Regions from separate parts of the Herbaspirillum sp. Her4 genome, predicted to be linked through region 1. Evidence: predicted binding sites of a transcription regulator. Region 1 holds the regulator's gene; each other region holds the start of a gene.

Region 1 (7,789 bases):
AGGTGGTGCAGCTGTTCGGCAATGTCCGCGGCTATTACGAGCCCACTCCGAAGAAACGCTAAGCCGGATGACTCCGGGATAAAAACGCCAAGAACCGATCAGACAGGAACCCAATGAAACGCTCATTCTTACTGCCGATGCTGATGCTGGCTGCCGTGTGCGGCGTGGCCAACGCCGAGAAGGCGGACTCCACCAAGCCGACCAACATCGAGGCAGACCAGATGGTCTACGATGACGTGCGCCAGGTGAAGACCTTTACCGGCAACGTGGTCATGACCCGCGGCACGCTGATCATCAAGGCCGGCCGCGTGGTATTGACGACCGACCAGTACGGTTATGAAAATGCGGTGCTGTATGCGGCCCCGGGCGCGCTGGCCAACTTCCGCCAGAAGCGTGACGGCGGTCCCAACCTGTGGATCGAAGGCCAGGCCGAGCGCATCGAGTATTCGGAGCAGACCGAAATCTCCAAGCTGTTCCAGCGCGCGCACATCCAGCGCATGGACGGCGATCGCATCACCGATGAAGTCAACGGCGAATTCATCTCCTACGACAGCCGCGCCGAATTCTATTCCGTGAACAACACCGCCACCGGCGAGAGCAAGCCGGGCGCAGGCCGCATCACTGCGGTGATCCAGCCCAAGAATCCGCCGCCGGCAGGCAGCACCGCGCCGGCCACCCCGTCGGCCCAGCCCGCGGGCAAGAACAACGCCGCGCAGCCTGCAACGCGTCGCGACAGCGGAAAGGATCAGTAACGATGGCAGTCAGCTCGCTGGTCGTTCGCGGCCTGAAGAAAAGTTATGGCGCGCGCCAGGTAGTGCGCGATGTCTCGATGGAATTGCGCAGCGGCGAGGTGGTCGGCCTGCTCGGCCCCAATGGGGCCGGCAAGACCACCTCGTTCTACATGATCGTGGGACTGGTGCCTTCCGATGGTGGCGAGATCGACCTCGATGGCGCGTCCATTTCGCGCATGCCGATCCACAAGCGTGCCACCATGGGCTTGTCCTACCTGCCGCAGGAAGCCTCGGTATTCCGCAAGCTGACGGTGGAAGACAATATCCGCGCCGTGCTGGAACTGCGCCGGGAAGAGGGCAAGCCGCTCTCGCGCGATGAAATCGAAGGCCGCCTCAACAACCTGCTGCACGAATTGCAGATCGAGAAGCTGCGCGAAAGCCAGGCGCTGTCGCTCTCGGGCGGTGAACGCCGGCGCGTCGAGATCGCCCGCGCACTGGCCACCGATCCGCGCTTCGTGCTGCTGGATGAACCGTTCGCCGGTATCGACCCGATTGCCGTGATCGAGATTCAGCGCATCGTGCGCTTCCTGAAGGAACGCGGCATCGGCGTGCTGATCACCGACCACAACGTGCGCGAAACGCTGGGCATCTGTGATCGCGCCTACATCATCAACCAGGGCACGGTGCTGGCCAGCGGCAATCCGGAAGAGATCATCGCCAACGAGTCGGTGCGCCGCGTGTATCTGGGCGAGCATTTCCGCATGTAAGCGGTGCAGTCGGCTTGCCCGATACGCTTGAAGAAATACAGAGTGCGCATCACGTAATACGCAATACGCAACGACCGGCAGAGCAACCAGCGGGCCACGCCGCTTTCAGAAAGACAGATGAAACAGTCGCTCCAGTTACGTACCTCGCAGCACCTCGCATTGACGCCGCAACTGCAGCAGTCGATCAGACTGTTGCAACTGTCGACGCTGGAACTGCACCAGGAACTGGAACAGATCCTCTCCGACAATCCCCTGCTGGAACGCCTCGACGACGCGCTCGACAATTCGGTACGTCTGCTGGCCGATGGCGCGGTCTCCAGTTCGCCCTCCAGCGGCGTTGCCGAAACCAGTCACGAAGGCAGCGGCGAAGCGGCCCCGGCCGCCAGCGATGGCGATTCCAGCTTCGACTACCAGGACAACGCGCCGGAAGCCGGTGTCACGGGGGATGCCGACTGGAGCTTCGACGACGTCGCGCGCAGCGGCAAGTCGCCAGACGATGACGATGCCCGTCCACAACTCGAAGCGCACGAACTGACCCTGCGCGAACACCTGCTGGAACAGATCCGCGTGACCGCACGCACCCTGCGTGATCGTGCGCTGCTGGAACTGCTCACCGATGCGCTCGACGAGAGCGGCTATCTGGAAGAGCCGCTGGAAGACATCCACGCGCGCCTGCCCGAAGAGCTGGGCATCGACATGGAAGAGCTGTCGATTTCGCTCAAGCTGCTGCAGAGCCTGGACCCGGCGGGTGTCGGTGCGCGCAGTGCCGGCGAATGCCTGGCCCTGCAGATCCGCCGCCTGCCCAAGATTCCCTTCGTGACGCGCAAGCTGGCCTTGAGGATCGTGGAGGATTACCTGCCGCTGTTTGCACAACGCGATTTCAACAAGATCAAGAAGGCACTGGATTGCGATGACGAAGACCTGCGTGAAGCGCAGGCCGTGATCCGCCAGTGCCGTCCGCATCCGGGTGCGGAATTCGCGCGTGATGCCTCGGACTATGTGGTGCCGGACGTGATTGTCAAGCAGACAAAGAACGGCTGGCAGGTCATGCTCAACCATGAGGTCATGCCCAAGCTGCGCGTCAATGCGATGTATGCCAGTGCATTGAAGCAAGCCAAGGGAGAAGGTTCGCTGTCGTCGCAGTTGCAGGAAGCCAAGTGGCTCATCAAGAACATGCGGCAACGTTTCGATACAATTTTGCGCGTCGCGCAGGCTATTGTGGAACGTCAAAGAAACTTCTTTTCACATGGGGCAGTCGCCATGCGCCCCCTTGTGCTGCGTGAAATTGCTGATACACTGGGTCTACACGAGAGCACCATCTCTCGCGTGACGACTCAGAAATACATGCTCACTCCGCATGGAATGTTTGAGTTGAAATACTTCTTCGGTAGCCATGTCGCGACTGAAACCGGAGGTGAAGCATCCTCCACCGCGATACGGGCGCTGATCAAACAGTTGATAGGAGCCGAGAACCCGCAGACCCCATTATCCGATAGCAAGATTGCGGATATGCTGGCAGAACAAGGCATGGTGGTCGCGCGACGCACAGTCGCCAAATACCGCGAAGTGTTGAAGATTCCGCCGGTCAATCTCCGCAAGTCCCTCTGAGTTTTTCCTCAGTTTTTCTGCAGTACCGTTGCTGTGTTCAGGCAAGCATCCGACTGATGCCCGCGCCATCCGACACGAAGACCGTGCCCGTGGTACAGCTGCAGCAGGATCGATTGCACGAACCTCCAGTGACTTCACGATAGGAGTCTTGTATGAATCTGACCATCAGTGGACACCACCTCGAACTGACCCCCGCCATCCGGGAATACGTGCAAAGCAAGCTCTCGCGTATCAAGCGCCATTTCGACAACGTGATCGACGTCAGCGTGATCCTGAGCGTAGATAAACTCACAGAAAAGGAAAAGCGCCAAAAAGCGGAAATCAACGTCCACATCAAGGGGAAGGATCTACATGCGGAAAGCATCGCACACGACCTCTACGCTGCCATTGACACGCTGATCGACAAGCTCGATCGCCAGGTCATCAAGCACAAGGACAAGTTGCAGGAGCATCACTCCATGGCCAAGCGCCTGCCGGACGAAACGCCGGAGGATGCGGTGGCCGGAGCGGCATAAGCCAGGACACCCTCGGCAAGCCACCTCGCAGCCGCAAGGCTGCTGAGAAAGCCAGCCGAATTTCATGAGGAAGGGGCGCGCAAGCGCCCTTTTTCATTTGCGGCCGCCGAACTGGCCAAGCCTGTGGAAAAGATATAAATCATTGCGTAAAGCAACTTTTCCACCGCCGCTGCTGACGATGATGCAAGGGACGGCTTGAATGTCTTCACGGCACCCTCATCTTCGACACAAGAATTTGCATACGATATAAATCATTTCCTCGATGCAATTTTTTGCCCGTTCAGACAGGCCACCAGCATGCAGGCGATTTCAACGCGCCCGCCGGCTTTTCCCTATAATGTCGGGCAATCCCATTTTTAAAGGCACAGCCATGAGCGACGTCCAATCCTGGATCAAAGAAACCGTGACCCAAAACCCCGTGGTGCTGTTCATGAAGGGCACTGCACAGTTCCCCCAATGCGGCTTTTCCGGCAAGGCCATCCAGCTGCTGAAGGCCAGCGGTGCCGAGAACATCGTCACCGTCAACGTGCTGGAAAGCCCGGACGTGCGCCAGGGCATCAAGGAATACTCGAACTGGCCGACCATTCCTCAGCTGTACGTGAAGGGTGAATTCGTCGGCGGCTCCGACATCATGACCGAGATGTACGAGTCCGGCGAACTGCAGACCCTGATCAAGGGCTGAGTTTTACTTGCCTGACTGACTCATGAGCAGTTCTTCCAGCCAGCCGCGCCAGCGCCTGATCGTTGCGATCACCGGTGCCACCGGTGCCATCTATGGCGTGCGGCTGCTGGAGCATCTGCGCAAGCATGGCCAGGTGGAAACGCACCTGATGGTGTCCGAAGCGGGTGTACTCAACCTGCATCAGGAACTGGACATGCGGCGCAAGGATGTAGAAGCGCTGGCCGATGTGGTGCACAACGTGCGCGATGTCGGCGCCTGCATCGCCAGCGGCTCCTTCGCCTCCACCGGCATGGTGGTGGCGCCCTGTTCGATGAAGACCCTGGCCGCCGTGGCGCATGGTCTGTCCGACAACCTCATCACCCGCGCAGCGGATGTGGTGCTCAAGGAACGCCGCCGGCTGGTGCTGATGGTGCGTGAGACCCCGTTCAATCTGGCCCATCTGCGCAACATGACATCCGTCACCGAAATGGGCGGCGTGATCTTCCCGCCCCTGCCCGGCTTCTACCAGCGCCCTGCTTCCATGGAAGAGATGGTGGACCACACGCTGGGACGCGTGCTGGACATGTTCGGGATTTCAATGCAGTTGACGCCGGAGTGGAAGGGCATGAAGGGCGGGACTGAGTGATGCGTTAACCCTTATCACGTTCGGGCAAAGAAAATTGGCCGCAGCTCATCACTGCGGCCATTTCTTCATCTGGCGAATATAAACCGGCTCACCCCCGCCCGATATACGGCATCTTGGTCGCCATCACCGTCATGAACTGCACATTGGCCTCCAGCGGCAGGCTGTCCATGTAGAGGATGGCACGGGCCACGTGTTCGGCATCCATGGTCGGTTCGACCTTGGTCGAGCCATCAGCCTGGAGCGTGCCCTTCTTCATGAGCGTAGTCATGTCGGTGGAGGCATTGCCGATATCGATCTGCCCGCAGGCGATGTCATAGGCGCGGCCATCCAGCGAGGTGGCCTTGGTCAGCCCCGTAATGGCATGCTTGGTGGCGGTATAGGAGGCCGAGAACGGGCGCGGTGCATGCGCCGAGATCGAGCCGTTGTTGATGATGCGCCCGCCGCGCGGCGACTGATCCTTCATGATGCGGAAGGCTTCCTGAGTGCAGAGAAAAACGCCGGTCAGGTTGATGTCCACCGCCGCCTTCCACTGCTCCACGCTCAGTTCTTCCAGCGACACCGGCGGCGCAAAGATGCCGGCATTGTTGAAGAGCAGGTCCAGCCGTCCGAAACGCTCGCGGGTCCTGGCGAAGAGCTGCTTCACCGAGGCCGGATCGGTCACGTCGGCCGCCACCACCAGCGCGTTGGCACCATGTTCGCCGGCCAGCTTGACGGTTTCTTCAAGCGCATCCTGGCGGCGTCCGGCCAGGGCGACGCCATAGCCTTCGCGCAGCAGCGCGAGCGTGATCTGCCGGCCAATGCCGGAACCTGCGCCGGTCACCAGCGCGATACGTTTGGGTGCAGCCATCGTGTGTACTCCTCACTCACTGTAGTTCATGGACGATGCGCATCACGGAGCCATAAAAAAACCGCCCGTGATGCACGGGCGGTTTCACTATAACAAACACGGCGTCGGGCCAGATGAGAGATTTTCAATCCGGCTGGCCGCCGTTCATGTATCGCTCCACTTCATACTGAGGACGACAAGGGCTTGTTCGTATCGATACCCAATGTACGCGCTGCTTCTTCAAGCCGCGCACGTTCATCGACCCATACTTCACACAAGGCCGTATAGGCAATCCAGCGCGCATCGATCTCGAAGAAGTCCCGCAAATTCACCCGCGTATCACTGCGGCCAAACCCGTCCGTCCCCAGCGTCACATAAGGTGCCGGCACGAAGGCGCGAATGCTCTCGGGCAAGGTACGGATGTAATCGCTGACCGCAATCACGGGCGCCACACTGCCCTGCAATTGCGCTGTGACATAGGGCTGGCCATCGCTGCCCGACAAGCGCTGTGCGCGTTGTGCCGCCACGCCATCCCGCGCCAGTTCGGTATAGCTGGTCACGCTCCACACCTCGGCCTCGATCTGCCAGTGCTGCTGCAGCAGCGCAGCCGCCGCCACGGCTTCCTTGAGGATGGGGCCGGAACCCAGCAGCCGCACTGGCGCCCCGGGCTTGCGGCCGAGACAGTACATGCCGCGCAGGATGCCCTCCTGCACGCCGTCCGGAAGACTGGGCTGGGCCTCGTTCTCGTTGGTGACGGTGATGTAGTAGAAGACGTCATCGCCGCGTTCCATCATGCGCCGCATACCCTCATCCAGGATCACCGCCAGCTCATAGGCATAGGCCGGATCATAGGACACACAGTTGGGAATCGATGCGGCCGTCACCAGACTGTTGCCGTCCTGGTGCTGCAGTCCTTCGCCGCCCAAGGTCGTGCGGCCGGAGGTGGCACCGATCAGGAAGCCGCGCGCACGCTGGTCCGCCGCCGCCCAGATCAGGTCGCCGATGCGCTGGAAACCGAACATCGAGTAGTAGATGTAGAACGGCAGCATCGGCGTGCCATGCACCGAATACGCGGTGGCCGCTGCCGTCCACGAGGAAATCGCCCCCGCCTCGGTGATGCCCTCTTCCAGAATCTGGCCATCCTTGGCCTCGCGATAGTAGAGAATGGAACCGATATCCTCCGGCTCATACAACTGCCCCTGCGAAGAATAGATGCCGACCTGGCGGAACAGGTTGGCCATGCCGAAGGTGCGCGCCTCATCGGCCACGATGGGCACCACATACTGGCCGAAGTCCTTGTCCTTCAACAGGTTGCCGAGCTGGCGTACCAGCGCCATGGTGGACGACATTTCCTTGCCGTCGGCTTCCAGCGCGAACTTGCTGTGCGCCTCCAGCGGCGGCACGGTACGCCGTGCATCGCCCGCATGGCGGCGCGGCAGGTAGCCGCCCAGTGCGGCACGGCGTGCATGCAGGTGCTTCATCTCCGGGCTGTCATCGGCCGGCTTGTAGAAAGCCAGCTCACGGCATTGCTCATCGCTCAGCGGCAGCTTGAAGCGGTCACGGAATTGCATCAGACTCTCTTCATCGAGCTTCTTCTGCTGGTGCGTGGTCATCTTGCCCTCGCCCGCCGCGCCCATGCCGTACCCCTTCTTGGTCTGCGCCAGAATCACCGTGGGCTGGCCGCGATGACTGGCCGCTGCCTGATAGGCCGAGAAGATCTTCTTCATGTCATGGCCGCCACGGCGCAGGCGATTGATTTCCTCATCGGTGAGGGTGGCGCCGATGGCACGCGTGCCCGGGGTCTGGCCGAAGAAATGCTGGCGATTGAACGCGCCATCATTGGCGGCGAAGGTCTGCAATTGCCCGTCCACCGTGCGGTTCAGGGCATCGACCAGTTCACCGTCCTTGTCGCGCGCAAACAGGCCATCCCAGTCCGAGCCCCACAGCAGTTTGATGACGTTCCAGCCGGCACCGGCAAACAGCGTTTCCAGTTCATCGACGATGTGGCCATTGCCGCGCACCGGACCATCGAGCC
Region 2 (7,789 bases), 1.1 Mb from region 1:
ATAGCTTGCAGCATCCTTGAGTAACTCCGAAATTTGCATCCAGTAGTCACGCCCAAGGTCTCCTTCTTGAGAGGCAAGTTTGTGCAGCGTACGCAACGCGGTGGACAAATCAACGTCCGTGAATCGATCAATTTTCATCTAAATACCCATTTAAGCTCTGAATACATAATCATTGGGGTCTTGCAAATTTCGCGTCAATTGCAAAAGTAAGGTGCTTTGAAAATTGTGGCTGGGCGCTATGAGCTGGTTGCGGCTGATTACTGTCGTCAAAGAAGACTCTTAGTTTAATGCCAGTTCTTGGACATGGATAAGAACCAATACCGGTCACTACTGAGATGGATAAACGATCTTTTACATAGGACAAGACATATACATTGCAGGTGTCATCGCGCTCGTCCCGTACGTGTGTGAGTAGTTCATCAATGTCCGAGAACAATCGCAGATGCGTTTGCGGAATAGGAGAATCAATTTTTGGCGACACTAAGAAACATGGTTGGCTGACATCCAGCAAAGCGGAATTCCAAGGTATCGCAGGCGCGATCAACGTGCGTGGCACACCTTGGACCTGCCAAGAGGGAAATGTAATGAACATAGATGGCGAGAAACCGCCCTAGCATCGTCGCCTGGGCGGCCTTCTGTTGCATAAGAAACGCACGGATACTAGATGAAGTTGATTCAGCAAGTCAATAATATTGATTTAATGAGCCCTGTTCTGCGGGGGGGAATGAGGAGACCATGTGAAAGCCACTGAGCTTGCACATGAAAAAGACCGAAGATCAAAAACTGCCTGTTTCTGCGGCCAAATCCCTTGGTCGGAACATCGCCGCACTTCGAAAGGCACGTTCTCTCACGCAGCACCAACTAGCTGCCGCGCTATGTGTTGAAATCGAAACCATTTCGCGATACGAGAATGGGCGGCTGAATACCTCGCTCGATCAAATTGATAATTTCGCGGCATTTTTTAATGTTCCCGTATGGACGCTTTTTGCGCCGACGGATCTGCAATCCGCCTTCCCTGATCCGATTTTGCTAACAAAGATGCGCTCTCTTTCCCCTAAGCATCGAGCGACGCTCCATGACCTTATTCAGGTCTATTGCAACGCGCATCACTCTGCTTTGAAAGCAGGCTCTTCTAGGTAGGTCACCACCCATCTTCCAAGATACGGGGCCCCGGGTAGATAAGTTCAACAAGCAAGCCGGGCACCGCTGAAATCACTCGCTTACAGATGGGCCGGTAAACGCAGCAGTTCACCTTTGTATGGGCGTACGCCTCCCATAGCGCTCTTGGAAGCGAAGACGTTAAGTCCTTCCTTCAAGGCGTCTATCAAGTTCATTTTTCTTGAGTTCGCGGTTGACAACATGAAATGCGGCGGGCGGGGAATTCAAACCGGGCGTTTTGCAGCGCCGCCCGGACGCGGTCCTTGGCTTCCTTCACCTCGGCCTCGGGGAGTCCGACGATGGTGAAGGCCGGCAAGCCATTGGCCAGATGCACCTCGACCGTCACCGGCGGGGCGCTCATGCCGGCCAAGGCGCGGCTGCGCAAGACTGCCAGGCTCATCGCGATGAACCCGGCAGCTGGTCAGCAGAAAGAAGGGAAGGGGGAGGGAAAGAGAAAAGTGTCCGGGCCAGGGTCATGGATTCTGTTTTTGCTGAGCCTCAAGCTCGGCAACACGCGCTTCCAGCGCCTCCAGGCGGGCACGGGTCTTGGCCAGTACCTGGGCCTGGACGTCGAATTCCTCGCGCGTGACCAGGTCCAGCTTGGCAAAACCCTGACTCAGCATGGCCTTGACGTTCTTCTCGATGTCCTTGGCCGGAGAGTTCTCGATCGCCTTGTTGATCTTGGATTGCAGGTCTTCAAAAAATGGGGGCTTGTCCATGTCGGATCTCCTTGGCAGATAGCTGTACTGCAAGTTTAGCGGTTTCCCGCCCATCCTCCTACCGGGATGTCCCGCTGAGACCGCATTTTTGCCAACAGGTGCCGGCCAGCGCTTCAAAACGGGCAGAAAACGCGCTGAAATGCAGTGAATTTTCCTGCAGGAAATGCTCCGACTTGGTGATCTTTGCTTCGCCCGCCACCCGCGCACCAAAATGTGTTCGCCGCGTTTGATGCAGGATTGATAAAAAACCATCAATATCGCACCAGCAGCGTGCATTTGGGTGGCGCATGCACTATTTTGAAGCTGATCTCGAAAAAAATCGTTGCAAATCTCTGGTTTCACGCAAAAAGACAAGTCTGCCTTGCCGAACGGACATGGCACGGCTCCTGCTAATGAGTCTGGGCAAAGACAAAAAACCGACTTTATTGTTAAAACATAAACCAGAGGGAAAGTCATGAAGAAACTGATTCTTGCAACAGCCATCGCCGCATCCTTCGTTTCTACCGTGGCCCGCGCAGAAGACGCCAAGCCGGACAATGAACTGAGCTTCAACGCTGCCGTGGTGAGCGACTACCGCTATCGTGGCCTGACCCAGACCCGCTTTGATCCGGCCCTGCAGGTTGGCGCTGACTACACGCACAACCCGACCGGCCTCTACGCCGGGACCTGGCTGACCAACATCAAGTGGATCAAGGACGCGGGCACCCTGACCGGTACCGACACCAAGGGTGACGTCGAGTGGGACATCTACGGCGGCAAGCGCGGCGACATCGGCGGCGGCTTCACCTATGACGTCGGCGGCCTGTACTACTACTACCCGGGCAACACCCTGGCCAACAGCGGTGCCAAGAACGCCAACACCTTCGAACTGTATGGCCAGGTCGGCTACGGTCCGGCTTACTTCAAGTATTCGCAATCGCTGACCAACCTGTTCGGCGCCGTCAACAGCAAGTACAGCCAGTACTTCGACCTGGGTGCCAACATCGAGACCTACTACGGCGTGATGCTGGGTCTGCACGTCGGTCACCAGAGCGTGCGCGGCAACCCCAACGACTTCAGCTACACCGACTGGAAGATCGGCCTGTCCAAGACCTTCGACGAGGCAGCCGGCATCACCCTGGGCCTGGCCTACGTCGGTACCGACCTGAAGGACGGCGTGACCACCACCCCGGCATCGGATGGCGCCAAGAACGTCGGCAAGAACGGCTTCGTCTTCTCCATCAGCAAAACTTTCTAACAAGAGGTTCGTATGAAACTGATCACTGCGATCATCAAACCGTTCAAGCTGGATGAGGTGCGTGAAGCCCTCTCGGCCATCGGTGTGCAAGGCATCACCGTGACTGAAGTCAAGGGCTTCGGTCGTCAGAAAGGCCATACCGAGCTGTATCGCGGTGCCGAGTATGTGGTGGATTTCCTGCCCAAGACCAAGATCGAGGCCGCCGTGGACGACGCCATCGTCGAACGCGCCCTGGAAGCCATCGAGACCGCCGCCCGCACCGGCAAGATCGGCGACGGCAAGATCTTCGTCCAGGACTTGCTGGACGTGATCCGTATCCGTACCGGCGAGACCGGTAAAGACGCTCTGTAAAAAAGGGGAATTCTAATGAGCATGAAGAAAATGTTTTCCGGCGCGCTCGCCATTGGCGCGCTGTTGTTGGCGGTAGGTTTTACCGCTCCGGCCCAGGCGCAGGACGCGCCCAAGCCTGAAGCCGCAGCGGCCACCGCCGCTGCCCCGGCCGCTGCCGCTCCGGCTGCGCCCAAGGCTGAAGCAGCTGCCCCGGCTGCCGCTGCCCCTGCAGCGCCGGCCGCAGCCGCTGCTGCTCCGGCTCCGGTCCCCAACAAGGGCGACACTGCCTGGATGCTGGTGTGTACCGCTTTCGTCATCCTGATGACCCTGCCAGGCCTGGGCCTGTTCTACGGCGGCCTGGTGCGCAGCAAGAACATGCTGTCGGTGCTGATGCAGTGCTTCATGATCTTCTCGCTGATCTACATCCTGTGGTTCGTCTACGGCTACAGCATCGCGTTCACCGAGGGCAGCGCCTTCTTCGGCGGCTTTGATCGCCTGTTCCTGCACGGCCTGACCGGTGACTCCAACACCGCTACCTTCAGCAAGGGCGTGGTCATTCCGGAACTGGTCTTCGTCGCCTTCCAGGGTGCGTTTGCCGCCATCACCGTGGCGCTGATCATCGGTGCCTTCGCCGAGCGCGTGAAGTTCTCCGCCGTGATCCTGTTCTCGATCCTGTGGTTCACCTTCTCCTACCTGCCGATGGCCCACATGGTCTGGTTCTGGCCGGGTCCGGACGCCTTCACCGATACCGCCGCCGCTGAAAAGGCGACCGCCATCTCGGGCTGGCTGTTCCAGAAGGGCGCGCTGGATTACGCTGGTGGCACCGTGGTGCACATCAATGCCGCCATCGCCGGCCTGGTGGGTTCCTACGTGATCGGCAAGCGTATCGGTTTCGGCAAGGAAGCCTTCAAGCCGCATAGCCTGACCCTGACCATGGTCGGTGCCTCGCTGCTGTGGTTCGGCTGGTTCGGCTTCAACGCTGGCTCCGGTCTGGAAGCCAACGGCACTGCTGCCCTGGCCTTCGTCAACACCATCCTGGCCACTGCTGCCGCGGTCTTGTCCTGGAGCTTCGGCGAATGGATCGGCAAGGGCAAGCCTTCCATGCTGGGTGCTGCTTCGGGCGCCGTCGCCGGTCTGGTGGCGATCACCCCGGCGGCCGGCTTCGTGGGCGTCATCGGTGCCGTAGTCATGGGCCTGCTGGCCGGCCTGCTGTGCCTGTGGGGCGTGAGCGGCCTGAAGAAGATCCTGGGTTCGGACGATGCACTGGACGTCTTCGGCGTGCACGGCGTGGGCGGCATCCTGGGCGCCATCCTGACCGGCGTGTTCGCAGCGCCCAGCCTGGGCGGCACCGGCATCTACGACTACGTGGCCAACGCCGTTGCTCCGGATTACTCCATCGGCGGCCAGGTCTGGATCCAGTTCCAAGGCGTGCTGACCACCGTGATCCTGTCGGGTGTGGTTTCCTTCATCGCCTACAAGATCGTCGACGTCGTCATCGGCCTGCGTGTGACCGAGGAAGAAGAACGCGAAGGCCTGGACATCTCCAGCCACGGCGAATCGGCCTACCACTAAGCATCTGTCGTACTGAGTCTGCAGTATTCCTTCGGGGCTGGAAACGGCCTCTTTACAAGGCACCTTCGGGTGCCTTTTTTCATTTGCAGGCTTCACGACATGAAGAGGATGCAAGCTTGCCAGGGAGTCAAGCTGTCGTTTTTTTGCCATTTCCTTCAGGTAAAGCGGTTTCCTGATGCATTGCCGCGTCGCAGGGGGATAATTCCCGAGTATTTGAGTCGGACTCTTTAAAATGCCGCCATCATCGCCATGTGAACACTCCCGGCCACGCCTTTGCAGCGACCGTGGCCGGATCCCGGCTTTGCTGAAATGGCAACAGCGGCGTCTACTGCGTCGCAACACGGTTTCAGGAATCCGCTAAAATCGAAGCTCGCTGCCGGCATTTACATATTGTTAAGGTCTTTTATGGTCCCGCATCTCGTCACCGCTCTGAATGGTCCCCTGCTGGAGCTGGAGAAGAAAATCCTGGGTGCCACGCCGGCCATCGAACGCTGGTTCCGCATGGAGTGGCAGGAGCACACGCCGCCCTTCTATTGCTCGGTGGACCTGCGCAATGCCGGGTTCAAGCTGGCACCGGTCGATACCAACCTGTTCCCGGGCGGCTTCAACAACCTCTCGCCGGAAATGCTGCCGCTGGCGGTGCAAGCGGCCATGGCAGCCATCGAGAAATACTGCCCGGATGCGCGCAACCTGCTGCTGATTCCGGAAACCCAGCCCGGCAATACCTTCTACCTGCAGAACATCGGCCGCCTGATGCAGATCTTCCGCCAGACCGGGCTGAACGTGCGCCTGGGTACGCTGGCCCAAGGCGCAACGAAGCCGCAGCAGATCGAACTGCCCGACGGCACCCACATTACGCTGGAACCGCTGGAGCGCTCGGCCAACGGCCGCCGCTTGGGCCTGAAGAACTTCGACCCCTGTACGGTGCTGCTCAACAATGACCTCTCCAGCGGCATTCCCTCGGTGCTGGAAGGGCTGCATGAACAAAGCGTCCTGCCGCCGCTGCACGCGGGCTGGGCGCTGCGCCGCAAGAGCAACCACTTTGCCGCCTACGATGAAGTGGTGAAGAAGTTTTCCAAAATGGTCGAGGTCGACCCCTGGATGCTCAACCCGCTCTTCGCCAAGGTCAGCGACATCGACTTCCAGGAGAACACCGGCACCGACGCGCTGGCCGACAGCGTGTCCTCGCTGCTGTCGAAAATCCGCAAGAAGTACAAGGAATACGGCATCAAGGAACAGCCCTTCGTCTTCATCAAGGCCAATGCCGGCACCTATGGCATGGGCATCATGGCGGTCAAGGATGCCAGCGAGATCAAGGACCTCAACCGCAAGCAGCGCACCGGCATGCTGGCCGGCAAGGAAGGCCTGGAAGTCTCGGAAGTGATCGTGCAGGAAGGTGTGCACTCCTTCGAGCGCATCAACCAGGCCGTGGCCGAGCCGGTGGTCTACATGATCGACCGCTATGTGGTGGGCGGTTTCTACCGCGTGCACGCCGAACGTGGCGTGAACGAAAACCTGAACGCCCCCGGTGCGCATTTCGTGCCGCTGGCGTTCGCCCAGCAGCATGCCCTGCCTGACATGCATGCCAAGCCGGGCACGGCCGCGCCCAACCGTTTCTACATGTATGGCGTGGTGGCGCGACTGGCGCTGCTGGCCGCCTCGGTGGAGATGGAAAAGACCGACCCCAACCCGGAAGTTTATTAATATCGCGCCTTTGCCAGGCTCAACAGGACCCCAGCCTCATGAAAATCGCTTTCCTCGCCGATCCTCTGGATACGTTCAAGACGTACAAGGATTCCACCTTCGCCATGATGCGCGAGGCCGCACGCCGCGGACACAGCATCTACGCCTTCGAACAGGGCGACCTGGTGCTGGAAAACGGCCTGGTGACTGCCAATGCCTTCAAGATCACGCTGACCGGCGAGGCCGATGACTGGTACCGTGCCGACAAGCCGGCGTCGTCCTTCCTCTCCGAATTCGATGCGGTGATCGTGCGCAAGGATCCGCCCTTCGACATGGAGTACATCTACACGACGTACTTGCTGGAGCTGGCCGAGAAGCAGGGGGCGCGCGTATTCAACAAGCCGGCCGCCATCCGCAGCCACAACGAGAAACTGGCCATTGCCCAGTTCCCGCAGTACACCGCGCCGACCCTGGTCACGCGCGACGCCAAGCGCCTGCGCGCCTTCCACGACGAGCACCAGGACGTGATCCTGAAGCCGCTCGACGGCATGGGCGGCATGGGGATCTTCCGCGTCAAGGCCGATGGCATGAATCTGGGCTCCATCATCGAAACCCTGACCGACAACGGTCAACGCACGATCATGGCGCAGCGTTTCATTCCCCAGATCAGCGCAGGCGACAAGCGCATTCTCCTGATCGGCGGCAAGGTGGTGCCCAATGTGCTGGCACGCATTCCGCAGGGCAACGAGGTGCGCGGCAACCTGGCCGCAGGCGGTCTGGGCAAAGCGCAGCCGGCATCGGCTCGCGACATCGAGATCGGCGAGGCTTTGGGGCCGATCTTGTATCAACGTGGCCTGTTACTGGTAGGATTGGACGCTATCGGCGACTATCTCACCGAAATCAACGTCACCAGCCCGACCTGCTTCCAGGAAATTACCCAGCAGACCGGCTTTGATGTGGCGGCGATGTTCGTGGACGCGCTGGAGGCAGCCGCAGGGGCAGCAGAGGTTAGAGGGTCGGTCGGATAATGGGATCGACAGAGCATGACGGGCTGCTCGGGGAAAAGCGCGTCGCAACAGATGGCAACAAT
Region 3 (7,789 bases), 2.5 Mb from region 1:
TGGTGCGGCCCTGGTGTCCTTCCCCGAACTGGGCCTGTCGGCCTACAGCTGCGAAGACCTGTTCCAGCAGCGCGCCTTGCTTGAGGCTTCGCTGCAGGCGCTGCAATCGGTGCTGCAAGCTTCCCTGCGCATCGCCCCGGCACTCATCGTCGGCCTGCCGCTGAAGGTCGATCACCAGCTCTACAACTGCGCGGTGGTCGTGCATGCCGGCCGCATCCTGGGCGTGGTGCCCAAGAGCTACCTGCCCAACTACAGCGAATTCTACGAAGCGCGCCAGTTCAGCAGCGCCGATTGCGCCGTCACCCGCCGCACCCGCCTGCTGGGCCAGGACGTGGACTTCGGCAGCCATGTACTGTTCGAGATCGGCAATATCCCTGACTTCCGTTTCCATATCGAGATCTGCGAAGACGTATGGGTGCCGATCCCGCCGTCCTCCTTCGCCGCGTTGGCCGGTGCCACCGTGCTGGTGAACCTGTCGGCTTCCAACATCGTGGTCGGCAAGTCGGGTTACCGCCATCAGCTGGTGTCGCAACAATCGGCGCGCTGCCTGGCAGCCTATCTTTATTCGTCGGCGGGCAATGGTGAATCCACCACCGACCTGGCCTGGGATGGCCAGGCCCTGATCTGCGAGAACGGTGAACTGCTGGCCGAGTCCGAGCGCTTCGCCGAAGGCGGCCACGTGATCTATGCCGACATCGACCTGGAACGCCTCTCGCGTGAACGCTTCCACCAGACCACCTTCGGCCAGTCGGTGCGCCGCCATGCGGAAGAAGTGCGCCGCTTTGAAGTGGTGCGCTTCGACGTGCAGGTGCCGCTGGACCAGGATTTGCCGCTGCAGCGCCGGGTCGCGCGCTTCCCCTATGTGCCGGCCAATGCCGAACAGCGCGAACTGCGTTGCCGCGAGGTCTACAACATCCAGGTGCAGGCCCTGGTGCAGCGCCTGTCTTCCTCGAATATCAAGAAGGTCGTCATCGGTGTTTCCGGTGGCCTCGATTCGACCCATGCGCTGCTGGTCTGCGCCAAGGCCATGGACAAGCTGGGCCTGCCGCGTTCCAACATCCTGGCCTATACCATGCCCGGCTTTGCCACCAGCAGCCGCACGCTGGTGCAGGCGCATCAGCTGATGGCGCAGGTGGGGTGTTCGGCGCAGGAGATCGATATCCGTCCCAGCTGCGAACAGATGCTGAAGGACCTGGATCACCCGTATTCACGCGGCGAGCCGGTCTATGACATCACCTTCGAGAACGTGCAGGCCGGCGAGCGCACCAATCACCTGTTCCGCCTGGCCAATCATCACGGTGCCATCGTCATCGGGACCGGCGACCTGTCCGAACTGGCGCTGGGCTGGTGTACCTATGGCGTGGGCGACCACATGTCGCATTACAACGTCAACGCCAGCGTACCCAAGACCCTCATCACGCACCTGGTGCGCTGGGTGGCGGAATCCGGTTCGCTGGAACTGAAGCAGCCGGAAGTGCTGATCCACATCCTCGAAACCGAAATCAGTCCGGAACTGGTGCCGGGCGCCTCCGACGGCGAACCGGGCCAGCGTACGCAGGATTTCATCGGCCCTTACGAGCTGCAGGATTTCAATCTCTACTACATCTTGCGCTACGGCTTCACGCCGGCGAAGGTGGCCTTCCTGGCGCACAGCGCCTGGCAGGACCGCAGCATCGGCCATTGGCCCGATGGCCTGCACGGTGCGCGTAACCAGTACAGCTTGCCGCAGATCAAGAAAAACCTGGGCATCTTCGTCTATCGGTTCTTCAAGACCAGCCAGTTCAAGCGCTCCTGCGTGCCCAATGCCCCCAAAGTCGGCTCGGGCGGCTCGCTCTCACCGCGTGGCGACTGGCGCGCGCCCAGCGATGGCGAGGCCACGGTCTGGCTGCAGGATCTGGAGCGCATTCCCGATCTGGAGGCCTGAAAATCGGCTTTTTATGGCCCGGCGGGTTCAAGAAGGTTGAAAGCCGGGCACGCCTGATTGACAATGTGCAAGTGGGCAGGACGCCACGGTCTTGCCAGTAAAATAAGAACAAAGGTTGTATCCGCTATTCAATAGATCGTTGAGATCGTTTCTTTACGACATACCAAGAGAGGAATTGCCATGAAACAAGTGACCGCCATCATCAAACCGTTCAAGCTGGACGAGGTGCGTGAATCCCTCGCCGAAGTCGGCGTCACGGGCCTGACGGTCACCGAAGTGAAGGGCTTCGGACGGCAGAAGGGCCACACCGAACTCTATCGCGGTGCCGAATACGTGGTCGACTTCCTGCCCAAGGTCAAGATCGAGGTCGTGGTGGACGACAAGGTGGTCGAGCAGGCCGTGGACGCCATCATCAAGGCCGCCCGCACCGGCAAGATCGGCGACGGCAAGATCTTCGTGCAGGAAGTGGAGCAGGTGATCCGTATCCGTACCGGCGAAACCGGCCCGGATGCCGTCTGATCCAAAGATCTCCGCGCATTGCGAAAGACCGGCCACTGGCCGGTTTTTTTTACGTCCTCAGAAAAGCGCCCAGGGTGTGGCAGGCTGTTGCTGCACGCTGTCCCAGGCTGCGCCAGATTGACACAGCGTGACAATGGCGCTGGCGCAAGATCCCCTTGCAGAGCGGGTTTGCAGGCTGGCATGCGATTTGCCATCTTGAAGGGTGAACGTCCGCTGCGGCCATGATCGCGGCGGGATTTCAACCATAACCCGAACGGAGACGACATGAACCTGGCAGACATCAGCAAACTCGGCGTACGCGATCCCTTCAAGCAACGTTACGACAACTTCATCGGTGGCAAATTCGTGCCGCCGGTCAAGGGCGAATACTTCGAGAACATCAGCCCGGTGATCGGCCGCGCCTTCTGTGAAGTGGCGCGCTCCAGCGCCGAAGACGTGGAACTGGCGCTGGACGCCGCCCACGCCGCCAAGAAGAGCTGGGGCAAGACTTCCCCCGCCGAGCGCGCCAACGTGCTGCTCAAGATCGCCGACCGCATGGAAGCCAACCTCGAATTGCTGGCCACCGCCGAGACCCTGGACAACGGCAAGCCCATCCGCGAAACCATGGCCGCCGACATCCCGTTGGCCATCGACCACTTCCGCTATTTCGCCGCCGCCGTTCGCACTCAGGAAGGCAGCATCTGCACCATCGACAGCGACACTTACGCCTATCACTTCCATGAACCGCTGGGCGTGGTCGGCCAGATCATCCCGTGGAACTTCCCCATCCTGATGGCGGTGTGGAAGCTCGCTCCGGCGCTGGCCGCCGGCAACTGCGTGGTCCTGAAACCGGCCGAGCAGACGCCGGCTTCCATCATGGTCCTGATCGAACTGATCGCCGACCTGATCCCGCCGGGCGTGGTCAACATCGTGCAGGGCTTCGGCGTGGAAGCCGGCAAGCCGCTGGCCTCCAACAAGCGCATCGCCAAGATCGCCTTCACCGGCGAGACCACTACCGGCCGCCTGATCATGCAGTACGCCTCGCAGAACCTGATCCCGGTGACCCTGGAGCTGGGTGGCAAGTCGCCCAACATCTTCTTCGCCGATGTGCTGGACAAGGATGACGAATTCTTCGACAAGGCCCTGGAAGGCTTCGCCATGTTTGCGCTGAACCAGGGCGAGGTCTGCACCTGCCCCTCGCGCGTGCTGGTGCAGGAATCGATCTATGACCGTTTCATCGAACGTGCCTTGAAGCGCGTGGCCGCCATCAAGCAGGGCAACCCGCTGGACAAAAGCACCATGATCGGCGCGCAGGCCTCGCAGGAGCAGTTGGAAAAGATCCTCTCCTATATCGACATCGGCAAGCAGGAAGGCGCCAAGGTGCTGGCCGGCGGCGGACGTGAAGAACTGGGCGGTGATCTGGCCTCGGGCTACTACGTCAAGCCGACCGTCTTCCAGGGCAACAACAAGATGCGCATCTTCCAGGAAGAAATCTTCGGCCCCGTGGTGTCGGTGACCACCTTCAAGGATGAGGAAGAAGCCCTGTCTATCGCCAACGACACCCTGTACGGCCTGGGTGCTGGCCTGTGGACCCGCGATGGCACGCGCGCCTTCCGCATGGGCCGCGAGATCCAGGCTGGCCGCGTGTGGACCAACTGCTATCACCTGTATCCGGCGCATGCAGCCTTCGGTGGCTACAAGCAGTCCGGCATCGGCCGCGAGAACCACAAGATGATGCTGGACCACTACCAGCAGACCAAGAACCTGCTGGTCAGCTACAGCCCCAAGGCGCTGGGCTTCTTCTGATCGCGTGATTTCGTTTGACTCCTTGCAGCAAGGCAGCTTCGGCACCGGTCCGCAACTCCCGCGGCCGGTGCCGCTTTTATTGGCAGATCCAGACTCAACAGGAGAGCGACGAATGAATGCATTGCCCAGGGTGACGGCCACCGAGGCCACGGTGGAGTTGCTGCGCCAGTTGAGGGCGCGGCATGGCGAGCTGATCTTTTTTCAATCCGGGGGCTGCTGCGATGGCAGTGCGCCGATGTGCTATCCGGCCGGCGACTTTACGCTGGGCGATACCGACGTTCATCTCGGGGAGATCGATGGCGTGCCGTTCTACATCGGCGCCGATCAGTTCGAATATTGGAAACACACGCAACTGATCATCGACGTGGTCAGCGGCAACGGCGGCATGTTCTCGCTGGAGAACGGCAGCGGCAAGCGCTTCCTGACGCGCTCGCGGCTGTTTTCCGATGAGGAATATGACGCGCTTGCCCCGCTCAGTGCCCGCGTGACTTGAAGCGGCGATAGAGCGTATTGCGCGACACCCCCAGCGCCTTGGCGGCAGCGCTGACGTTGCCGTCATGGGTGCGCAGGGCGCGCTCGATGGCGGCCCATTCGCTGTCGTGCATGGACAGCGGCTTTTCGTCCGTTTCTTCATGCGCTGCCGGGGCAGGCATGCCGCAAGCCGCCTGCAGCGGCGCTGCCTCGTCCAGAAAGTCATCTGGCAGGTGTTCCACCCCTATCCAGGCCTCGCCATCGGCCATGGCCAGGGCGGTGCGGATCAGGTTGGACAGTTGCCGCAGATTGCCCGGCCAGCGGCTGGATTGCAGCAATGCCAGGGCCTGGGCATCGAAGCACGGCGCGTGGCGGCCGCCTTCCTGTTCCAGGATGCGGTCGATCAGGGCGCCCAGGTCGCTGCGCTCGCGCAAGGCGGGCAGTTTTACCTGCAAGCCATTGATGCGGTAGTACAGGTCTTCACGGAAGGCATGGCGCGCCGCCATCTCGCGCAAGGGCTGGTTGGTGGCGCATACCAGAGCGAAGTCCACCGGAATCACGCGCTGGCTGCCCAGCGGCGTCACAGCGCGTTCCTGCAGCACGCGCAGCAGGCGGCCCTGCAGGGCCAGCGGCATGTCGCCGATTTCATCGAGGAAGAGAGTGCCGCCCTGGGCTTGCGCGATCTTGCCCGGTGCGCCTTTGCGGCGGGCGCCGGTGAAGGCGCCGTCTTCATAACCGAAGAGTTCGGCCTCGATCAGGTTCTCGGGAATGGCCGAGCAATTCACGGCCACGAAGGGCGCGGCGCCGCCCCGGGTTTGCGTGGTGTGGAAGCGCGCGCTTTCGCGGTGGATGGCCTGGGCCAGCCACTCCTTGCCGGTGCCGGTTTCGCCGGTGATGAGGACCGGGATGTCGCGGTCGATCACCTTGCGCAACTTGGCGATGATGGCGCTCATGCGGGCGTCCCCGGTATCGAGGGCTTGCAGTCCGCCGCGCGGCTGGCCCGGATGGGGGCGCACAGGTGGGGCCGGGCGAGCAGATGGGCTGGCGGGAAGTATTTCCGGTGCCTCGATCACGGCTTCCCGCGCATTCTGGAAATGCTGGTCGCGCAGCCGCAGTTCGGCGCGGCCATGGATGCGGATGCCGTTGTGCAGGCACAGCTCCAGCAAGCCCGACGCGGCCTTGCGATGGTGTTCGAACAGCAGCGACAGCGGCACCCCGAAGAGCGACGCAAAGGTATGCGACTGCAGTGCCGAGAGTGTCAGCCCCAGCTGGAACTGCGCACTGCGATTGGCCGCCAGGAAACGCCCGCCGGGCGTGAAGCTGACGATGCCTTCGACCAGCGTACCCACGAATTCGGCGCGGCTGTGGAAGTGCAGGGTGATGCAATCGGGGAAGCTGCCGGCCAGCAGGTGGTTTTCAATCATCTGCGCCGACATGCGGACCAGCGCCATGGTGTGCTTGTGGAAGCTGCCGCATTCGCCCGAGACATCCAGCACTCCCAGCACTTGGCCGCGATGGTCGAAGATGGGGGCGGCCGAACAGGTCAGGAAGCGGTTGGCATCCAGGTAATGCTGCTGGGCGTGCACGGTAGTGGGCTTCTGCTCGTAAAGGGCCGTGCCGATGGCATTGGTACCGCGCAATTGTTCGGACCAGCGTCCACCGGGCCCGAGAGCGACGCGGTCGGCTTTGGCCAGGAAATCGCTGTCGCCCAGCGTATGCAGGATGGTGCCTTCGGCGTCCGAGAGGATGACCATGCTGTGGGTATTGCGGATCTGGTCGTAGAGGGTTTCCATGACCGGGCGGGCATGGCCGGAGAGGGCCTGGTTGGCTTCCAGCGTCTGGGCCAGGTCGGCGCGCGAGAGTGAATCCAGGTCGGGCCGCTGGCCGCGCGTGATGCCGTAGGACGAGCTGCGCTGGTGCGAGCGTTCGATGGCCCGCAGGTCCGGCACGCCATCGGCGCTGGCCTGCACCAGGGGCGAAGCGCCCAGCAATGCACCGGCACCGGGCCGGTTTGCCTGGTATTGCATCCTTGTCTCCTTGGGACCTCTGGCGGTCCTTGTTCCCCCTATATGGTCGCTTTCTTCGCTGATGGGAAGCTGAGGGTGAACAAGCATAACCGATTAATGCGGCAGGAGGACAAATTGAAACAGCATTTGCAGCGCGTCCGAAGTGAAGGCAAAATACTGTATATAAATACAGTATTGATGAGCTTTCCGTGGCTTCCTTCCCCAAATTTCCGCAGGGCATTGCCCGGCCTTTTCCAGAGCAGGCGACCCGGTCGACCGCATCGGGCGAGGACGATGCGACCCTGACGCCAGAAACCTTCATCCATCGCGATCAGACCGCCCAGAAGGGCCGGGGTGCGGTCACCAACCTGCGCGGCCGCTATGAATCGGTGGCGCGGGAAGAGTTCGACGATGGCTGGCAGTCCGTCCGTTTTGCCGAGTCCCGGCCGCAGGCGGCTGAGAGCCCGGAGGAGGATGAGCCGCCCCGCCTGAAGACCATCGTCACCGAGGAAGACGCCCGCTCCATCATCACCCGCAACAGCTCGCCGGATTTGCCGTTTTCGCTTTCGCTCAATCCCTACCGGGGCTGTGAGCACGGCTGCATTTACTGCTTCGCGCGGCCTTCTCACAGCTATTTGGGCCTGTCCCCGGGGCTGGATTTCGAAAGCCGGCTGGTGGCCAAGCGCAATGCCCCCGAGGTGCTGCTGCGCGAACTCGCCAAGCCGTCCTATGAACCCGACACCATCACGGTGGGCATCAATACCGACGCCTACCAGCCCATCGAGCGCGAACGCCAGCTGACCCGGCGCATCCTGCAGATCCTGCACGATTGCGAGAATCCGGTGGCGCTCATCACCAAGTCCTCGCTGGTCGAGCGCGATATCGACTTGCTGGCTCCGATGGCGGCCAAGGGGCAGGCCATCGTTGCGGTGACGATCACCACGCTGGATGCGGCCATCGCGCGCACGCTGGAACCACGCGCGGCCAGCCCGGCGCGGCGATTGCGGGTGATCCGCACGCTGGCCGAGGCGGGCATTCCGGTGAGCGTGTCGATTGCGCCGGTGATTCCCTTCGTCACCGAACC
Region 4 (7,789 bases), 180 kb from region 1:
CTTGTCCATCCTCGTTCAGGATGGCGATCTGCATGCCGGTACGCGGCATGCCGCAGGAACCCACGCGCGCCTGCGGATGGGCGTCATCCTCGAAGTGCAAATAGGACGGCAGGAAGGTGATATTGCCGGTCACTTCACCCAGGCCGTAATACTGCACCAGCACCTTGCCCAGCTTCTTCAATGCATGGACCTGGTCGGCGCGATACATGGGGGCGCCGGCATAGATGACGTGTTTCAGCGAGCTGTGGTCGTAGCGGTCCACCGACTCATCCTCGACCAGGATCTTGACGATGGTGGGCACCGTGAAGAGATTGTCCACCTTGTATTTTTCCACCAGCTGCCAGGCTTCCTCGACCACCAGCCGTTCGGAAGAGAGCAGGATGCTGGCCGCACCTCGCGCGGTATTGACCACGGCATGCACGCCTGCGCCGTGTGACAGCGGTGCCACCACCAGCGAGCGCGATTGATGCGTGAGTCCCGGCATCAGGTCGGCCAGGTGATTGGTCACCACGAAGGCCATCTGGCCGTGCGAGAGCATGCCCGCCTTGGGATGGCCGGTGGTGCCGGAGGTATAGAAGAACCACAGCGGATCGTCGTAATCGACTTCGGCCTCGCGGAAGGTTTCGCCGCTGCCATCGGCCACCAGGGTTTCGTAATCGAGTTCGCCCGGCCGTGCGTCGGCCAGGGCCACCACGTGTTCGAGCGTGGGCGAGGCGGATTTCACCGCGTCGACATACGGTGCGAAACCGCGGTCATACAGCATCACGCAGGCGCCGCTGGACTGGCCGAGATAGGCGGCCTCGGGCGGCGTGATGCGGAAATTGGTCGGCACCCAGACCACGCCCATCTTGAAGGCGGCCCAGGCACTCTCGAAGATCTGCTGGTTGTTGCGCGAGTGGACCAGCATCTTGTCGCCCTTCTTGACGCCGCGCCGGGTGAGGGCGTGGGCCAGCGCATCGACGCGGGCATTGATCTCGCGCCAGGGGATCAGGCGGTCGCTGCCATCGGTTGCGCCTTGCGCCAGGATCAGGCCCGGCTCTTCCGGAAAGCGGCGCGCCACGTCCGAGAGCAGGCGGCCCAGGTTCATCACTTTGCTTAACATCGTCTCACTCGTCCCGATTCTTCTGATGGAATTCTGATGGAAATTGGCGTGCTGCCTTGTTCTGTTTTTTTTGCACATCACTTCATATGGCGCGCCATCCTTCAACGCCAGGATGGCGCGCCGGGGCTGCTACCGCATTTTCAGTTCACACGCTCCAGAATGCTCACATAGTTGGCCACCGCCGCACCGCCCATGTTGAACACGCCGGCATAGCGCGCATTGGCGATCTGCATGTCGCCCGCATCATGGGATGCCTGCATGGCCGCCATCACGTGCATCGAGACACCGGTGGCACCGACAGGATGGCCCTTGGACTTCAGCCCGCCCGAGGGATTGACCGGCAGCTTGCCGTCCTTGGCGGTGATGCCTTCGGCAATCACGCGCGCGCCCTGGCCGTGCGGGGCCAGGCCCATGGCTTCGTATTCCAGCAATTCGGCCACGGTGAAGCAGTCGTGCGTTTCCACCAGCGAGAGATCATCGAGGCTCAGGCTGGCTGCGCCCAGCGCCTTCTTCCAGGCCAGCTCGGCCGCTTCGAAGCGGGTCGGATCGCGGCGCGACAACGGCAGGAAATCATTGACGTGGACCGCCGCACGGAACTGCACTGCGCGCGGCATGGACTTGGCCACATCGGCAGCGCTGATGACGAGGGCAGCTGCACCATCGGAAATGAGCGAGCAGTCGGTGCGCTTGAGCGGACCGGCCACGTACGGGTTCTTGTCGGAGACCGTGCGGCAGAAATCGAAACCGAAATCCTTGCGCATGTGCGCATAGGGATTGACCATGCCGTTCTTGTGATTCTTGGCCGCGATCATCGCCAGCGCATCGGACTGGTCGCCGAAGCGATCGAAGTAGCTCTGCGCGATTTTGCCGAAGACCCCGGCAAAGCCGCCCGGAATGCCCGCCTCTTCCTTGGCGTAGCAGGCCTTGAGCAGCACCTCGCCCACTTGCGCGGTGGCCAGCTCGGTCATCTTCTCGAAGCCGATCACCAGCACGTGTTTCGATTCGCCGGCCTTGATCGCCTGCAGGCCCGAATGGATGGCCGCCGAACCGGTGGCGCAGGCATTCTCCAGGCGCGTGGCGGGTTTGAAGCGCAGCTGCGGCAGCGTGTTCAGGACCAGCGAAGAAGGGAAATCCTGGTACAGGAAACCGGCATTGAAGGTGCCGAAATGCACCGAGTCGATGTCTTCCGGTTGCAGTCCTGCGTGCTCGATGGCGGCCTTGGCGACCTGGCCGATCAGCACTTCCGGATCGATGCCGTCGAGCTTGCCGAACTGCGAATGGTTCCAGCCGGTGATGCAGGGTGAGGATGCAGAAACAGTCATGGGGTTGTCCTTGTGTCCGTAATCACGGGGTCAATGGAGCGGGGTCGCTCCGTTACACACAGGGGCAATATGCAAAATCGGTGCCACGCGCAGGACCGCTTGCGCCACCGCATGCAGCCGGTGTCGAAGGTCCCTTGCCTCGGCATCGCGCAGCCGGTGATGGCGCCATCGCGCCAGGTGCCGGCCTGCATCTTGCCCGTCTCCTGAGAGTGCCGGCGCAAAGCCGCGCCGGGTCTCGCTTTGTTGTTGATGTTGATGCGTGCTGATGTGTTCGGCAGGCGGCCCGCTCATTCCCGATATGCAGGAAAAAATGGAACAGGGCAGGGCCGTGCCCGCCGACCGCATGAAGATAGCACGTACTTTACGTTAACGTAAATCATTGCGCTGCAGCAGCCGGCAGGCATCACTATTGCCGGTGAGCAGCATGAACAGGTGTCGATTCCTGCGACAGTGCAGCGACACTCCTGCGACAGGTGTCGCAGCCCCGCTGCACGTAAATAAATGAGGGCGGCGATGATTGCGTGCTTGTACAGGCCCGCCCTTATCGCAGAGAATACAGGCGCAGTGCCGTTGAGGGAGCGGGGCGAGGCCATGCCGACCAGGGAGGACCGGGGGCTTGGCATCCAATTTGCTCTGTCGAGGCACAGGCAGTGTTGACCACCCGGGACAGGGAGCTGCACGCCCGATCCAGCAAGCCCTGGTAGCGCCGGATTCAGCAAATTTCAAAATTACAAACAGACAGACAGGAGACAAGCAGATGGAACAATCCACTGGCAAGATCACGCGCCGCCATTTTCTGAAGACGGCTTCGGTGGCCTCGGCTGCCGCCGCTACCGGCCTGGTATCGACCTCCGCGCATGCGGCCGAATTCACCTTCAAGTACGCCAACAATCTGCCGGTCACGCACCCGATGAATGCGCGCGCCAAGGAAATGGCCGCGGCCATCGCGGAACAATCCAAGGGCCGCATCGAACTGCAGCTCTACCCCAACAACCAGTTGGGCACCGATACCGACATGCTCTCGCAGGTGCGTGCGGGCGCGATTGATTTCTTCACGCTCTCGCCGCTGATCCTGGGCACGCTGGTGCCGGCTGCGCAGATCTCCGGCATCGGGTTTGCCTTCAAGGATTACAGCCAGGTCTGGCCGGCCATGGATGGCGAGCTGGGTGCGCACGTGCGCAAGCAGATCGAAGCCAAGTCCACACTGTTCGCCTTTGAAAAGATCTGGGACAACGGCTATCGCCAGATCACCAACAGCACCAAGCCCATCAAGGCGGCCGACGACCTCAAGGGCATGAAGCTGCGCGTGCCGCCCAGCCCGCTGTGGACCTCCATGTTCAAGGCCTTCGATGCGGCACCGACCTCGATCAACTTCGCCGAAGTCTATTCGGCCCTGCAGACCAAGATCGTGGAAGGCCAGGAAAACCCCATGGCCATCATCTCCACCGCCAAGCTCTACGAAGTGCAGAAGTACTGCTCCATCACCAACCACATGTGGGATGGCTTCTGGTTCCTGGGCAACAAGAAATCCTTCGAGCGCCTGCCCAAGGACCTGCAAGACCTGATGGCCCGCATCATCAACGAAGCCGCCATGAACCAGCGCGCCGACGTGCGCAAGCTCAACGATTCGCTGGTCGATGAAATGAAGGGCAAGGGTCTGGCCTTCAACAATGCCGATGCCGATTCCTTCCGCGCCAAGCTGCGCAGTGCCGGTTTCTATGCCGAGTGGAAGAAGAAGTTCGGCGACGAGCCCTGGGCCCTGCTGGAAAAGTACACCGGCAAGCTGGCCTGAGCGCTTCGTTTGCCGGGGCTCATGCCTGCATGAGCCCGTGCGCCGGAGTGCTGCCCTCGCCGTGAGGGCAGCGCTCCCGCCCTGAATCCATTTCGCTGGAGCTTGATGATGGAAGCTGCAATGACTTACCGCGCCCCGGTCAACATGAACCCGGCTGCGCGCGCGCTGGTCGCATTCAATCGCATGGTGATGCACGTGGTCGGTGCCGTGGCGGCCGCCCTGGTGGTGGCTGAAACCGTGGTGCTGCTGACCGGCGTGATCTACCGCTATGCGCTGCATGACCCCCTGGTATGGTCGGATGAACTGGCCTCGATTCTGTTCATCTGGCTGTCGATGCTGGGGGCCGTGCTGGCGCTGGATCGTGGCGAGCACATGCGGCTCACCGCCATCATCAACAAGTGTTCCGAGAAAGGCCGCGTGTGGCTCGAAACGGTGGCGGCACTGGTGGTCTGCATCTTCGTGCTGATGGTGATCCATCCGGCCGTGGACCATGCGGTGGAGCAGATGCCGATCACCACGCCGGCGCTGGAAATCCCCGATGGCCTGCGCGCTGCGGCCCTGCCGGTCGGCGCGATCCTGATGCTGCTGGCGGCGGTCTCGCGCATGGCGGCCATGACGACGATGCGACTGCTGCTCTCGGCACTGGCCGTGGTGGCCGTGATTGCGGGCGCGCTGTGGCTGGCCAAGCCCATGCTGCTGGGCATGGGCAATTACAACCTGATCGTGTTCTTCGTGCTGCTCATCGGCGTATGCGTGGCCGGTGGCATTCCCATCGCGTTCGCTTTCGGTACGGCCACCATGGCCTATCTGGCCCTGGCCACCACGGCACCGCTGATGATCGTGGTCAGCCGCATGGACGAGGGCATGTCCAGCCTGATCCTGCTGTCGGTGCCGCTGTTCGTGCTGCTGGGCTCCTTGCTGGAAATGTCGGGCCTGGCCAAGACCCTGATCGACTTCATGGCCGCGCTGCTGGGCCACGTGCGCGGCGGCCTGCAATACGTGCTGCTGGGGGCGATGTTCCTGGTCTCCGGCATCTCCGGTTCCAAGGCAGCCGACATGGCCGCGATTGCCCCGGCGCTGTTCCCCGAGATGAAGAAGCGCGGTTCCAAGCCGGAAGAACTGGTGGCCTTGCTGTCCTCCTCCGGTGCCATGACCGAAACCATTCCGCCGAGCCTGGTGCTCATCACCATCGGTGCGGTCTGCAGCGTGTCGATCACGGCGCTGTTCATTGGCGGACTGATGCCGGCGGCCATTGCCACCATTGCCATTGCGGTCGTGTGCTGGATGCGGGCGCGCCGCGAGCCGATGCCGGATGTGCAGCGCGCGCCGGTCTCGCTGATCGTCAAGACCCTGATCGCGGCCATTCCGGCGCTGGCGCTGCCCATGCTCATCCGCGTGGCCGTCATCGAAGGCGTCGCCACGGCGACCGAAGTGGCCACCATCGGCGTGGCCTATACGGTGGTGGTCGGGCTGATCATGCACCTGTTCCTGAAGCACCTGAACTTCAAGCGGCTCTATCCCATGCTGATCGAATCGGCGGCCTTGTCGGGCGCCATCCTGCTCATCATCGGCATGGCTACCGCGATGGCCTGGGCGCTCACGCAATCGGGATTCTCGGCCAAGCTGGTGGCGCTGATGCAGGGCGTGCCGGGCGGCGGTGCCGGGTTCCTGCTGATCACCATCGTCATCTTCATCGTGCTGGGCAGCCTGCTGGAAGGCATTCCCGCCATCGTGCTGTTCGGGCCGCTGCTGTTCCCGGTGGCGCGTTCGCTGGGCGTGCATGACGTGCACTATGCGATGGTGGTGATCCTGGCCATGGGCATCGGCCTGTTCGCACCGCCTTTCGGGGTCGGCTTCTATGCCGCCTGCGCCATCGGCAAGGTCTCGCCGGATGGCGTGTTCAACCGGGTCTGGGGCTACCTGGCCGCGCTGGTGGTAGCGCTGCTGGTGGTGGCCTTCGTGCCCTGGATTTCCATCGGTTTCCTCTGATCCCCGCATGAGTCTTGCGAGCGATCGGGAAGCTTCCTTGATTGACCTGCCAACGACGAATTAAAAACGGCGGCCCCACCTCCTTGCGGGGCCGCCCACATCCACGGAGACAATATGAATCGCAATGATAGCGGCGCCCGCGTGGCGCTCGTGACGGGCGGAGCCATGGGCATCGGCGCCAGCATTTCTGCACAACTGGCCGCCAAGGGACACACCGTCCTGGTGGCCGACATCAACCTGGAAGCGGCGTCCAAGACCGCCGATGCGCTGGTGGCTGCCGGCCATCGCGCAGCCGCGCTGCAGATGGATCTGGGCAGTCCGGAGGCGATTGCCCAGGCCTTCGCCCACATCGAGAAGGATTACGGACGCTGCGACGTGCTGGTCAACAATGCGGGCGTGGCGCGCACCTATTCCTTCCTGGACTATCCCCTCGACAACTGGCTGCAGACCATGAACGTCAACGTGACCGGCGTGCTGCTGGCGGGCCAACATGCGGCGCGGCTGATGGTCAGCAAAGGCTGGGGGCGCATCGTCAACATCTCTTCCATCTCGGGCATCCGCGCCGGTGCCGGCCGCACGGCCTATGGCACCTCGAAGGCCGCGGTCATCGGGCTCACGCGCCAGATGGCCATCGAGCTGGCGCAGTACGGCATCACCGTCAACAGCGTCGCCCCCGGTCCTGTCGACACGCCCATGACCCAGGCCATGCATTCGGAGCAGACGCGCGAGAGCTATTACCGGCTGGTCCCGATGCGCCGCTATGGCACCACCGATGAAATCGCCTCGGCGGTCTGCTACCTGGCGGCGGAGGAATCGGCCTACATCACCGGTCACGTGATTCCGGTCGATGGCGGCTTCGTTGCCGGTGGCGTGCTGGAAATCTGAGAGGGCATCGATGGACAAGCTCATGCAAGACAAGGCCATCATCGTCACCGGTGCCGGTTCGGTGGGCGAGGGCTGGGGCAACGGCAAGGCCGCTGCCGTGCTGTATGCGCGCGAGGGCGGCCGGGTGCTGGCGGTAGATCGCAGCATCGAAGCCGCATTGGAGACCCAGGAGATCATCCGCCGCGAAGGTGGCGTGTGTGAAGTGCTGGCGGCGGACGTCTCGCGCAGTGCCGATGTGAAAGCCATTGCGGAGGCGGCCATGGCGCATTTCGGGCGGGTCGACGTCTTGCACAACAACGTCGGCATCGCCGAAGTCGGCGGGCCGGTGGAGACCAGCGAAGAAAGCTGGAACCGGCTGGTGGCGGTCAACCAGACCAGCCTGTTCCTGACGCACAAGCATGTGCTGCCGATCATGGAAAAGCAAAGGAAGGGCGCCATCGTCAACATCTCCTCGATGGCGGCTTTGCGCTGGATCGGTTTTCCCTACCTGGGCTATACGGCGACCAAGGCGGCGATCCTGGCCTTCACCAAGAACGTGGCGATGCAGTATGCGCCCATGGGCATCCGCGCCAATTGCGTGCTGCCCGGCATGATGGACACGCCCATGATCCGCGAGCCGCTCAAGGCTTCCTATGGCGGCGACATCGAGGAGATGCGCGCCAAGCGCAATGCGCAATGTCCGATGGGCTTCATGGGGGA

The links. The regulator sigma-54, encoded in region 1, starts transcription at its own class of promoters, with help from an activator protein. The targets are predictions, from matches to a motif close to TGGCANGNAANCTGCTTT.
Region 2: a site for sigma-54 is predicted at 2,253-2,270, ahead of ACWFUC_RS05515 (TorF family putative porin). Genes of this name have one in related genera too.
Region 3: a site for sigma-54 is predicted at 2,620-2,637, ahead of adh (aldehyde dehydrogenase). Genes of this name have one in related genera too.
Region 4: a site for sigma-54 is predicted at 2,493-2,510, ahead of ACWFUC_RS25420 (acetyl-CoA acetyltransferase). Genes of this name have one in related genera too.

Annotation. Positions count from the first base shown of each region.
Region 1 covers NZ_CM176330.1:94,073-101,861, forward strand. The annotation lists gene lptC (LPS export ABC transporter periplasmic protein LptC) at 1-62, shown strand, start outside; gene lptA (lipopolysaccharide transport periplasmic protein LptA) at 114-752, shown strand; gene lptB (LPS export ABC transporter ATP-binding protein) at 755-1,498, shown strand; gene ACWFUC_RS00415 (RNA polymerase factor sigma-54) at 1,616-3,106, shown strand; gene hpf (ribosome hibernation-promoting factor, HPF/YfiA family) at 3,259-3,621, shown strand; gene ACWFUC_RS00425 (hypothetical protein) at 3,684-3,830, opposite strand; gene grxD (Grx4 family monothiol glutaredoxin) at 3,992-4,303, shown strand; gene ACWFUC_RS00435 (UbiX family flavin prenyltransferase) at 4,326-4,928, shown strand; gene ACWFUC_RS00440 (SDR family oxidoreductase) at 5,017-5,775, opposite strand; gene mdeB (alpha-ketoglutarate dehydrogenase) at 5,937-7,789, opposite strand, start outside.
Region 2 covers NZ_CM176330.1:1,204,494-1,212,282, forward strand. The annotation lists gene ACWFUC_RS05490 (hypothetical protein) at 1-138, opposite strand, end outside; gene ACWFUC_RS05495 (helix-turn-helix domain-containing protein) at 760-1,140, shown strand; gene ACWFUC_RS05500 (magnesium chelatase domain-containing protein) at 1,331-1,558, opposite strand; gene ACWFUC_RS05505 (accessory factor UbiK family protein) at 1,632-1,877, opposite strand; gene ACWFUC_RS05510 (hypothetical protein) at 1,936-2,166, opposite strand; gene ACWFUC_RS05515 (TorF family putative porin) at 2,332-3,114, shown strand; gene ACWFUC_RS05520 (P-II family nitrogen regulator) at 3,127-3,465, shown strand; gene ACWFUC_RS05525 (ammonium transporter) at 3,481-5,016, shown strand; gene gshA (glutamate--cysteine ligase) at 5,422-6,720, shown strand; gene gshB (glutathione synthase) at 6,759-7,727, shown strand.
Region 3 covers NZ_CM176330.1:3,270,538-3,278,326, forward strand. The annotation lists gene ACWFUC_RS14740 (NAD(+) synthase) at 1-1,924, shown strand, start outside; gene ACWFUC_RS14745 (P-II family nitrogen regulator) at 2,105-2,443, shown strand; gene adh (aldehyde dehydrogenase) at 2,708-4,228, shown strand; gene ACWFUC_RS14755 (DUF779 domain-containing protein) at 4,341-4,721, shown strand; gene ACWFUC_RS14760 (sigma-54-dependent Fis family transcriptional regulator) at 4,702-6,726, opposite strand; gene ACWFUC_RS14765 (PA0069 family radical SAM protein) at 6,915-7,789, shown strand, end outside.
Region 4 covers NZ_CM176330.1:5,618,722-5,626,510, reverse strand. The annotation lists gene ACWFUC_RS25425 (acyl-CoA synthetase) at 1-1,180, opposite strand, end outside; gene ACWFUC_RS25420 (acetyl-CoA acetyltransferase) at 1,243-2,424, opposite strand; gene ACWFUC_RS25415 (TRAP transporter substrate-binding protein) at 3,182-4,216, shown strand; gene ACWFUC_RS25410 (TRAP transporter large permease) at 4,322-6,205, shown strand; gene ACWFUC_RS25405 (SDR family NAD(P)-dependent oxidoreductase) at 6,320-7,090, shown strand; gene ACWFUC_RS25400 (SDR family NAD(P)-dependent oxidoreductase) at 7,101-7,789, shown strand, end outside.